DNA from 2 places in the Colwellia sp. SU-HH01217 genome. Region 2 is predicted to be linked to the other one. Evidence: predicted binding sites of a transcription regulator. Region 2 holds the regulator's gene; the other holds the start of a gene.

Region 1 (5,829 bases), on a different contig from region 2:
ACAAACTAGAGCCAAAAACAGCAATAACTACCAAAACGGCTAAAGTTTTTTTTCTATTTTGATATCGTTGAGATTTTAAAATAAAACTAATTTCATTGTTATTTAAACTAATCGCACTTCGCTGAATAAGCCTAAGCCCATCTTTTACTTTGTGTCTAGAATTCAGCAATGCATCATTTGATTTATGATTAATCAACCAATATTGGCAATCATCGGCAAGTTGTTCACGCTTTTGTATTGCCGTGCTATTTTCTTTAACCCAACGAGTAACTCTTTGCCAATTCACGAGTAATGCTTCATGTGCAATAGTAATAAATTGCACATCATCTCTTGAAATTAAAACACTGCTACCGCGTACTATTGAAAAATAACTACGTTGTTCACCCTTTGCCGTTTGTAAAATAGTAGTAAATAGCTGAGCGCTAAGAAAATATTGAATAAATTTTTGTTCGTTGTCTTCTTTAAAAAATGACAGTGGAACTTTACGAGAGGTCACACTATGTTTATCGTCGTGATCTATCCTCACTAACGCATGCATTATTTTATCCCAACACCCTTGCACCTTATAAGGTAAGCTATTAAAAACCTTTTCCGCTTGTTGAGCTATGGCTCCTTCAATCCCCCCCATCTTATGATATGCCGAAATCAGTAATTCATTGTCTTGACTACGTTGTTGATAAAGCCTTTCTAGCGTGTATTCTAATAACGGCAAAGCATCTGGGTTTTTAATCGCCGCGGCCAATAAAATATCATCGAGTTGTTCTCCACTCGTTTCATCATGCTCAAATGTAAGCCCGGCAGCTAATGCAGGATTTCGAATTATCTGGGTGAGTTCTAGCGGACTAGCTACTTGTAAGTCGTATTGAACGCCAGCGGTCTTTAAATCAAGAAACCCTTCAACATCAAGACAACGACTGTAAAAATCGTTACGCAGCATAGCAATACATAAAAGCGCTTTATATTGTGATAAAAGCTTTAAACACAGCACAAGACTACTTTTCGATAAATCGCTTAAACTGTCGTCTAATAAAAACTGTTCAAATTGATCCACCACTAATAAGCAGTAGTTTTTTGGCTCGTTTATTCGATCATTGGGTACTGGTGCTTCTTTTGATTTTATCGCTATAAGCGTATCAGTTATCAATTCTGGTGTTTCTTCTACACGCGCAATTAGGTCATCTAACTCAAGATCTGGCTTAATTAGCCCTAACGAATTAAGAGAATGTAACAGGCTTGCAATGGGAGACTCATGAGTATTTTGATGTGGCGTTATAATAATATGTTGGGTAACACGTATTTCTGAAAATCCAGTATGACTACTTAAAAAAGGCAAGACACCTGCGCGAATAAGTGATGACTTACCACTACCGCTCTTTCCTAAAAGCAAAAGAAAATGGCAATGCTGATCAATACAATATGTCAGGCTTTGAATAACCTCAGCAATAGCTTTTGTTCGGCCAAAGTAAATTGGGCTATGAATAATCTCAAAAGTATTTAAACCTCTATAGGGTGAACCTTGTGTCCATTGCTCAATATTAAGAATTTCAGGAGCTTGTTTTGAGGGTTTTATCAATGAGACATCAGCGATAATTTTATAACCACGCCGATGAATTGTTTCAATATAACTTGGTTTTCGAGAGTTACAGCCGAGCTTTTTTCTTAAGCCAGCAATACACTTTTGCACAGGGGCATCACCATAAAAGGTACCAGCCCAACAAGCAATAAGTAGTTGCTCAGCACTTATAGTTTGTGTGGAGTGTTGACAAAGATAAACAAGCACATCCATCATTTTAGGTTCGATTGTATAGCTTTTTTCTTTATCAGAAATTTGGTTTAAGCTGCTTTTTACCGTCCACTTACCTAAGGTAAAAAATTCCTGTTCCTGAATTGGTAAAAACTCGCTCACCTTTTTCACGTATCATCCATTGATAAACATCCAAATATAATTGGGTGACTGGAGTATAGAATAATCGTACAAATTTCATACTAAAATATCGAAAATAAATAAAAAAAGTGATGGTAAGGAAACCGTAAGTACTTTTTGCTTTGTTTACGTGATACTGAGCTCAGTTGAAGGAAGTTGTAACTAAATAAACACTAAAATTAAGGAGAATTACGATGAAAAATATCTTTATCACATTAATAATCCCATTAACGCTAATGTCAGGATTGTTACTTACACCAACAGTAGTAGAAGCCGTTATTATCAATGCGCAGTCAACCCATGACAATCAAAAAAGTGTTTGGAATGCAGACTTGTCAAAACGCGCCTTGTTTACTAAAAAACATAACACTCAGTATTTGTCTATTTTTAATAGCCAAGGCGAGTTATTAACTGAGCACCTCATACCCAGAGCAAAAAATCTAAGTAATATTACGTGGGCGGCAAACAATCAATACCTTACTTTTACTGAAAATGATCGTAACTTATGGTTATTCTCGCTCAAACAAAACAGTAGCAAGCTTATTGATAGCATACGTCGAGATGACGATGCCAAAAAATTTAATGCCCAATGGTCACCAAATGGGCAATGGCTACAATATTTATCCAGTATAAACTCACGTCACCTTGCAAAGGTATACTCTATTAAACGTAATCGCTCATATATTTTACCAGTAAACTCTACCCAAATTGCCACAATCAATTGGCAAGATGACAGCAATGATTTATTAATAAAAACGGAAGGCACAATTGAAAATGAAGTTGAAATGTCGTCGTTGTATGGCATTAAACTCATTGTAAAAGCAGACGCGCAGATTGCTTTATTACAATAATAAACGCAATATTTAACCTGAGCTTAAAAAAATATTTAAGTGAAGTAATAACGGTTTCAACAGATCACGTTTACTTAGGTGGTTACACCTTGAAGTAATCGTGATCAAGTACGCTGTCAGTATTGCTGTTATGGCATTTTTTTACAGTCCATTTTAGCTGTGTCATAGCCCCAAGTAATTTGTGCTTCACCTTGGTGTTCCCACAATGTTTCATTACGGCCCTGATATTTACTGCCACTTGCACTGGGTTGTAAAAACATTAAAGAAACGCTATCACCACGTTCTGCAATTAATGTTTTGGGTGTTGTGTCAAAATACATCGCGATGACTTCATTACGAGGCTCTGAATTGCATACATATTTAATAGCCTCACTATGAGAAACTAAACGATATTTTGCTTGTAATGTCGCGATACGGTGTTGATATTCGCCTAACGTGCATTGACGCTTGTTATCGCTTTTCCAGCATTCATTACGCCCCTTGAGCCAACCTCGTTGTTGAGCTTTTAACATCGGCGGTTGTTCATTTTTTGCTTGGTTCAGTGCTTGGGCATAAGTGCTCGCTAATTGTTGATCTAATGCTGACAATTCTTTATCGCCGCATATCAGTATTTCAATACTGCCTTGCGCTTTTTCACAGGCAAACGAAGGGCCCGACTCAAGATTTCCTTTAAATGAAGCCGAGTTATTCACTAATTTATCTATATATTGACACCATGCATGAGTATTGCGTTTAGGCACGCTGGCATCGCCTCTAACGCCTAATTTAAATTCAATAACCGATTGCCATTCATCAGAGCCAACATCAGGTCCGTGATCTGCTCCATCGCCTGATAACACCTTACCCTCTATAGAGTGTTTCCACGCGTTTGAGCATAAAGCTTCGCCATTTTCAGCAGGCTTGTTATTCATACCACTCGCATATACTGAACTTGCAATAACAACAACTAATAAGACTAACCATCGACTTATAACATTTGGATTTTTATCTTTCATTTTAATCGGTACTCGTATTAGGCAATACGCTTTGTTAAACGTTGGTTGATAATGTTTCTAGAGTGCTAACAATAATCGTTAGCAGCATAATTAATCAAATACAGTATAGCAGGCAATAGGTTTGTTCAAGCTTAAGGGAGTTCTTTGCCGTGTCGAGATAAGTATTAACTAAATTAAGTATAAAAATTATTGAAAAAAAACTTGATCTAAATCAACAACAGTTTAAACTTTCAGAAATTACTGAAAGTTCAGAACTTAAATTATGATCATGACCGAAAAAATCGAATCCTTTGTAATGCATTGTGGAGAAATGGGCAGTCGCTGGGGCTTTAACCGCACCGTTGGACAAATGTATGGTTTGTTAATTATTCATGATGAATCACTTAGCGCTGTACAAATTTCTGAAGCACTTAATATATCACGCGGTAATGTCAGCATGGGTATCAAAGAATTACAGTCTTGGCGCTTAGTTCAAGTACAACATAAGCCTAAAGATCGTAAAGAATACTACTCGCCTGCAGGTACAATCTGGGAAATGGCAACACGGGTATTTGAAGAGCGTCGTAAACGTGAAGTTGACCCAACATTATCGTTATTACGCGACAACTTATTAGATGAACCTGCTAATGCGCAAGAGCAATATGCCCAAGATAAAATGCATGAAATTCATGATTTATTGGAAACCATTACTCATTGGGCATCAGAGTTACAAAGCCTAAGCCCTGACAAGCTCAACACTTTAATGAAATTGGGCGCAGGTGTAACCAAGGTTATTGATATGAAAGATAAGTTTCTCAAAAAAGGTTAATACGTTTTCTGTACTTTCCAAGACATTTAGCCTGCTTCAAACAGGCTAGGTTAATATTTTCACCCGATAATATTGAATTATTGTTTAACAAAATTTATGGAGTAAATTATGTTAGAAACATTAATGCTTTCGCGCATACAGTTTGCCGCTAACATCAGTTTTCACATCTTGTTTCCCACAATTACCATAGCGCTAAGCTGGTTTTTATTCTTCTTTAAAGTACGCTTTGATCAAACACAAGATCCTGTTTGGATGCGTGCATATCGCTTTTGGGTGAAAATTTTTGCCCTTACATTTGCCATAGGTGTTGTCACAGGCATTACCATGTCGTTTCAATTTGGCACTAACTGGCCAAAATTTATGGAAACCGTTGGTAATATCGCAGGGCCCTTATTAGGGTATGAAGTATTAACCGCTTTCTTTCTAGAAGCAGGGTTCTTAGGCATTATGCTCTTCGGTATAGATCGCGTTTCAGCCCGTATCCATACTTTATCCACCTTTATTGTTGCCGTTGGCACTAGCTTGTCGGCTTTTTGGATATTGGCATTAAACTCTTGGATGCAAACACCACAAGGTTATGAAATGCGTGATGGTGTTGCTTTCCCAGTCGATTGGTTAGCCATTATTTTTAACCCTTCATTCCCTTACCGATTGTCGCATATGTTAATCGCATCAGGATTAACCGCAGCCTTTTTAGTTGCTGGTATTAGTGCTTATCGTTTATTAAAAGGCGATGATAAAAGAGCGCCTAAATTAACACTAAAAATAGCCTTAACCGTTGCGGCACTACTTGCTCCCGTACAAGTATTAATTGGCGATTTGCACGGCTTGAACACCTTAGAACATCAGCCGCAAAAAATTGCCGCAATGGAAGGAATTTGGCACACCGAAAGCGGCGCACCCTTATTATTATTTGCATTGCCTGACGAAAAACAAAAAACCAACCATTTTGAAATAGCTGTTCCTAACATGGCGAGCTTTATTTTAACCCACGACTTCAATGGTGAAATACAAGGATTAAACGAATTCGAAGGAAATCACCCTCCTGTTGCTCCCGTATTTTTTGCTTTTAGAATTATGGTTGGATTAGGCATACTCATGCTTGTTATTGCTTGGTTTAGTCGCGTTACCTTATGGCGGAAAGATCAATTACCTCCTTGGTTATTAAAAGCACTGGTCGTGATGAGTTTTTCAGGTTGGATTGCCACATTAGCAGGTTGGTATGTCACCGAAATTGGTCGACAACCTTGG
Region 2 (5,829 bases):
ATCATGTCATCACGGTGATGGCCTAAGGCAACTTTTGTTGCACCAATCTCTGTTGCCGCTTTATATAAGATCGCGCGACGTAATCTTGAACATAAACTACAAGTTGTTTTGCCATCTTCAATTTTATCTTTAACAATGGAGTAAGTGTTTTCTTCAACAATTTTAAATTCTACACCTTTTTGGCTTAGATATTCAGGCAAAACATGTTCAGGGAACCCTGGTTGTTTTTGATCTAAGTTAACAGCAACTATATCAAAGTTTATCGGAGCGGATTTTTTTAATAAAAGTAAAATTTCCAGTAACGCGTAACTATCTTTGCCGCCAGATAAACAGACCATAATTTTATCGCCATCTTCCACCATGTTATATTCAGCAATGGCTTGACCAACGTTACGTCGTAATTTTTTCTCTAATTTTTGTAATTGCGTTTGTTCAATTGATGAAAGCGGTTTTATTTGATTGGTCATGTTATTTACTTCGTTGTTTACTGAGTATTACTGAATGATTAACGAGACAATGTTCGTTTATAAGGTTTAATCGAGCGCATTATACCTTTAGAGTTTATCAAAGCGAAGTGCTTGCGTTAATTTGTGTGCATTATTGAAGAAATAAGGTAATGAGATATTTATATAAAAAAGAGAGTGACAAATAAAAACCGTGATTATTGTTTTTATTTGTCACGTTATTTTATTAGCTATTTTTCAAAAGGTGAAACATAACCTTCTGGTTTTAAGGCAAGAACATCACATTTTAATCTGTCAATGACATGTTCAGCGGTGTTACCGATTAATGCGGCTGAGATACCTGTACGCCCAATAGTGCCTAATACAACAAGTTCAGCATCCAATTGCTCTGATACAGATTCTATAACAGTTTCAGGTAAACCTTCTTGAACAAATGTGTGTTCTTTAGCGATATTATATTTTTTTGCATGTTCATCCATGGATTGTTGATGATGCTGCAGCATAGACTCGTTATATTCACTGGCATCAAATTCGGGGATTTCAATAGCAATATTAACAGGAGTGCCTGGGTAAGAATTAACTAAATGTACATTACCGTTAAGAATTTTAGCTATTCGGCGAGCAGTTGTTGTAATAATATTATTGAGAGACTGGTGCTCTTCTTCATCACTTCCCATATTAAGGGCAGCGACAATATTGCCATTTTCTGGCCAACTATGATCTTTAACTAATAATACTGGGCATGGACATTTACGTAATATATGCCAATCTGTTGGTGTAAAAATAACAGATTTAAGTTTGTCGTGTTGATGGGTGCCTTTGATTACCATATCATGTTTTTTAGCAATAACTTCTTCAATAATGGCTTCAAAAGGGCGGTTATGCCAAATAACCTTGTATTGAATATTAATACCTTGATGTGGCATATTTTTCGCTAAATCAGCTAGCCACTGTTCTCTATCCTTAATAACAGATTGACGCATAGCTTCACGCTCTTCACTAGAAAGCATTGTTGTCATTTCATATGAAAAATCAAAAATACTTAAAAAGGCGGTTAAAGTTGATTGCGTTTTACTGGCTAATTCAATTGCTCTTTTTAATGCCTTTTGATCGTCTGTTGTAGGGTCAATCACAACAAGAATATTTTGAAAATGGTCCATAATATGCCTCTTAAGGTTTTATCGATAAAGATATTATGCCGCAAGAAAATTGATTTTTAATTGTTTAAAATCAATTTATTGTGACTTAACTTCTTTATAGATTAGCATAGTACGAATTGGAGTGTTTGAGAAGTGCTTACTCAGCAACAGATTATGCTGAGTTTGTTTATTAAAGCTTAAGGGGTTAAAAACTGGCGGTATCGTCTAACTTTTTTGCATCTAAAATTTTAATTAATTTACCGTCAACATGAATAATTTGATTTTTATGGAAACGATTTAATAAGCGGCTAATAGTTTCTACAGTTAAGCCAATGTAATTGCCAATATCACTACGAGTCATCGTTAATCTAAATTCTTTTGAAGATAGCCCTCGAGCATGATAACGAGCACTTAATGCTGAAATAAAAGTAGCAACACGCTGTTCTGCATTTTTACGGTTGAGTAGTGTTAACATCTCTTGATCGGTGCGTATCTCATTGCTCATTAAACGTAATACCTGCTTCTTTAACTTCGGCATTGTATTAGATAATTCATCAAGATTTTCATAAGGAATTTCACATACCATAGCTGTTTCAAGTGCTTGAGCGAAACTTGGATGTTCATTGCTAGCAATGGCGTCAAAACCAAGTAAGTCACCGGCTAAATGAAAACCTGTAATTTGCTCTTCACCTTCGGCATTAACAGTATATGTTTTGAATGTACCTGAACGAATAGCAAATAAAGAGTTCATTTCTTGACCGTCATGGAAAAGCTTGTCACCTTTATGGATCGGGCGCTTACGATCGATAATATTATCTAAGGACGTGAGTTCTTGATCATTTAATGAAAATGGTAAGCATAATTCGCTAATACTGCAATTTTGGCAATGAATATGATTTTGATCTGGAGAGTGCTTTTGATGCATAACTTGATATATCCCTAAATTAATCCCTAAGGAGAACAACTATATGGGATTTTATTAGAACATGAGTTGGTATGCAACCACTATAGAGTATAAGCCATAGACTATAATCGCCAAAGCCATCGTTTTTCTAAACATGACATTTTTTAATATTGTTTTAATACTTAGAAGCCCATAAGACATGGTGATTAAGGCTGGGAGTGTACCTAAGCCAAAACTTGCCATTATCATAGCGCCTGATACGGCGCTACCACTGGCTAATGACCAAGTTAAAGTAGAATAAACTAACCCACAAGGTAGCCATCCCCAAATAACGCCTAAGCCTAATGCTTTACTTGGGCTGTCTACGGGGATTACTTTCTTACTCAGTGGTGAGATAAATTGCCATAATGTTTTGCCAATACTTTCTATTCTGCCCAAAATCATTAACCATTGTCCTAGGTATAAGCCAAGAAATACTAAAAAAACACCTGCAACTAATCGTAAGCCGGCAAGGGGCACACCAATGTTTTTGGCAGCCAACGAACCTGTATAACCTATTATAGCGCCTAACAACGCGTATGAGCTAATACGGCCAAGGTTATAACAAAGTACTAATATTAATTTTGAATAAACATTTTTTTTTGCTGATGCGCTTTTAAGCAAGTTATGTTGTAAACGACGATTTTGGCTTTGGTTTGTGACTATTTCATTTGGAAAGCTTGATGAGTTTTGAGCAATAGCAGATGTTAGCATGCTTGTAACTCCACCACACATACCTAAACAATGTCCTGCACTTAATAGGCCAATAACGAACGCTGAAAAAAGATCAATTTCCATTTTCTGGTGTTTTCTCTTTTGATGCCTGCATCGTTGAACTTTCAGAAGAGCTTGACTCAGAAGGTGACTGAGGATCAGTTGTTAGCGACTGGTTATTAGCTTTTTCAGGCTTGTCGTCATCAAATAAAATGCTCATTCCTTGTTTTTCTAAATCATTGAACTGATTATTTTTTACTGCCCAGAAAAAAATATAAATTCCAAGCGCAGTCAACAAAATAGCAACAGGAATTAAAACGTAGATAATACTCATATTTATAATGACTCTGTGTTTGTTAAATTGTTTAAGTGTTTTTTTTCAGTAAACGCAATGAATTAGTGATAACAATTAGTGAGCTTGCTGACATGCCAATTACTGCCATATAAGGTGTAATATACCCCGACATAGCTAATGGTAATACTATGGCATTGTAACCAAAAGCCCAACAATAATTTTGAATGATAATTCGTCGATTTTTATTAGCTACTTTGGCTAGCGTAGCTAACGAACTTAATTGGTTATTTAATAAAATAACATCAGCGCCATTTTTAGCAATATCTGTACCATTACCCATAGCAATAGAAACATGAGCTGCACCAAATACAGGAGCGTCGTTTACACCATCGCCTACCATTACCACGTTATGGTGCTGTTTGGAGTTAGCTACTGTTGTAGTAGACTTGGTTAATAAGCCTTGGAGCTTTTTAATATGATTAACTTTATCGTTAGCGCTTAATCCACTATACACATTATCGAGTGGCAATAATGTGGCAATTTTACGACAACCAGCTTCGTTATCGCCCGATAACATTACAGATTTTATCTTTGCCTTTGTAAACTGATTCAATAGGGTGACTGCATCATCTCTTAATTTATCTTCAAGATAAAAAACAGCAACTAGCTCATTATTGTGCGTTGAAGAAGATCCTGATTCTTCATTTGTTAAAGTAGAACACACCAGTACACATTGCGCATCTAAATACTGCTTTTCTAAGTCGTGATTTGATAAAAGCCATGAAGGCTTACCAATGGTATATTTTTTGTTATTGAAAGTACCAGAAATACCTTTTCCTGGATGCACGATAATATTCGATGCGTTTAAAGTAAAATCCCTATAACATTTAAAGGCTTTAGCTAAAGGGTGTTCTGAATGACTTTCAAGTGCTGCAGCTAAGGATAAAATATCATTTTTGTTATGACCATCTAATAATATAGTTTTAGCGATAACAAACTCACCTGTAGTTAAGGTACCTGTTTTATCAAAGGCATAGCAAGTTGCTTTGGGCATTGTTTCCATAACATGACTTGACTTGATCATAATACCATCACGGTTTAGCCGTGTTGTTGAGCAAGTTAAAGCGGTTGGCGTTGCTAAAGATAAAGCACAAGGGCAGGTAACAACGAGAACAGATAGTGTAATCCAAAAAGCTTCTTCTGGAAGATGTTGTTGCCAATAGATAGCAGTAGCAATGGCGCAAACTAAAATTAATGCGACAAAATACTGCGCTATTTTATCGGATAACAGCGCTAATTTGGGCTTGTGCGCTTGAGATGCTTCACTTAAGCGTATGAGCTGACTTAAAAATGAATGACCAGCAGGGTGCGTTACCTGGATAACTAAATTGCTATCTCCATTTATGGTGCCAGCAAATACTTTATCACCAACAGATTTGGTTATTGGCAACTGTTCACCAGAAAGCATCGCTTCATTTAACTGGCTTTTACCTGTTTGAATTACGCCATCTGCAGGGACGATTTCTCCTGCTTTAATTAAAACTAAATCGCCCATTACTAATTTTTTAGCTGCTATAAAGCTTTCTTTATTCTTTACAAGTTTAGTTGCCGTCATCGGCATTAGTTTTAACAGGTTGGCGGAGACTTCTGCGGCACGTGATCTTGCTCTAAATTCTAGAAATTTGCCAATTAACAAAAGAAAAGTGAACATAGAGACAGACTCAAAATACACTTCTCCTTGTTGACTGATTGTCGCCCAAACACTGGCACTAAATGCAAGTGAAATAGCGATAGCAACAGGAACATCCATTGATAATTTGCGTGCTTTTAATGAACGAATTGCGCCTTGGTAAAATGGAAATGCGCCATAGCTGACGATAGGTAAGGTTAACGCTAAGCTCGCCCAACGTAAGTAAACTATTGTATGCTCAGCCATGCCTGAAAACGCACCGAAATATAAACCAGCAGCTATCATCATCACTTGCATCATTAAAATGCCGGATATCCCTAAACGTTTGATAAAGCTTTTAGCTTGTCGTTGGTTGTTTTCTTCAGATTGACTCGCTTTAAAAGGGAAGGCTTGATAACCAATATGTTCAATTTGGTTAATAATGTCACTTAAATGGATAACGTCGTCATGCCACCTAATTGTGGCACGTTGTGTAGTGGCATTAACAGTGATAGATAATACACCGGCCACTTTTTCCAACTGCATTTCAATAAGCCATGCACAAGCAGAGCAACTAATCCCTTCAATACTTAATATGGTTTCTT

Evidence for each region. The regulator FNR, encoded in region 2, switches genes on or off when oxygen is low (the NO sensors DNR and NnrR bind a similar motif). The targets are predictions, from matches to a motif close to TTGATCTAGATCAA.
Region 1: a site for FNR is predicted at 3,972-3,985, ahead of AC27G3_RS17665 (GbsR/MarR family transcriptional regulator). Genes of this name have one in related genera too.

The regions. Positions count from the first base shown of each region.
Region 1 is NZ_BAAJLX010000023.1:12,824-18,652, forward strand. Features, by position in the region: gene AC27G3_RS17650 (nSTAND1 domain-containing NTPase) at 1-1,915, opposite strand, end outside; gene AC27G3_RS17655 (hypothetical protein) at 2,119-2,775, shown strand; gene AC27G3_RS17660 (MliC family protein) at 2,904-3,770, opposite strand; gene AC27G3_RS17665 (GbsR/MarR family transcriptional regulator) at 4,033-4,578, shown strand; gene AC27G3_RS17670 (cytochrome ubiquinol oxidase subunit I) at 4,687-5,829, shown strand, end outside.
Region 2 is NZ_BAAJLX010000003.1:155,874-161,702, reverse strand. Features, by position in the region: gene ttcA (tRNA 2-thiocytidine(32) synthetase TtcA) at 1-467, opposite strand, end outside; gene uspE (universal stress protein UspE) at 695-1,624, opposite strand; gene fnr (fumarate/nitrate reduction transcriptional regulator Fnr) at 1,809-2,528, opposite strand; gene AC27G3_RS05665 (sulfite exporter TauE/SafE family protein) at 2,583-3,344, opposite strand; gene ccoS (cbb3-type cytochrome oxidase assembly protein CcoS) at 3,334-3,594, opposite strand; gene AC27G3_RS05655 (heavy metal translocating P-type ATPase) at 3,626-5,829, opposite strand, start outside.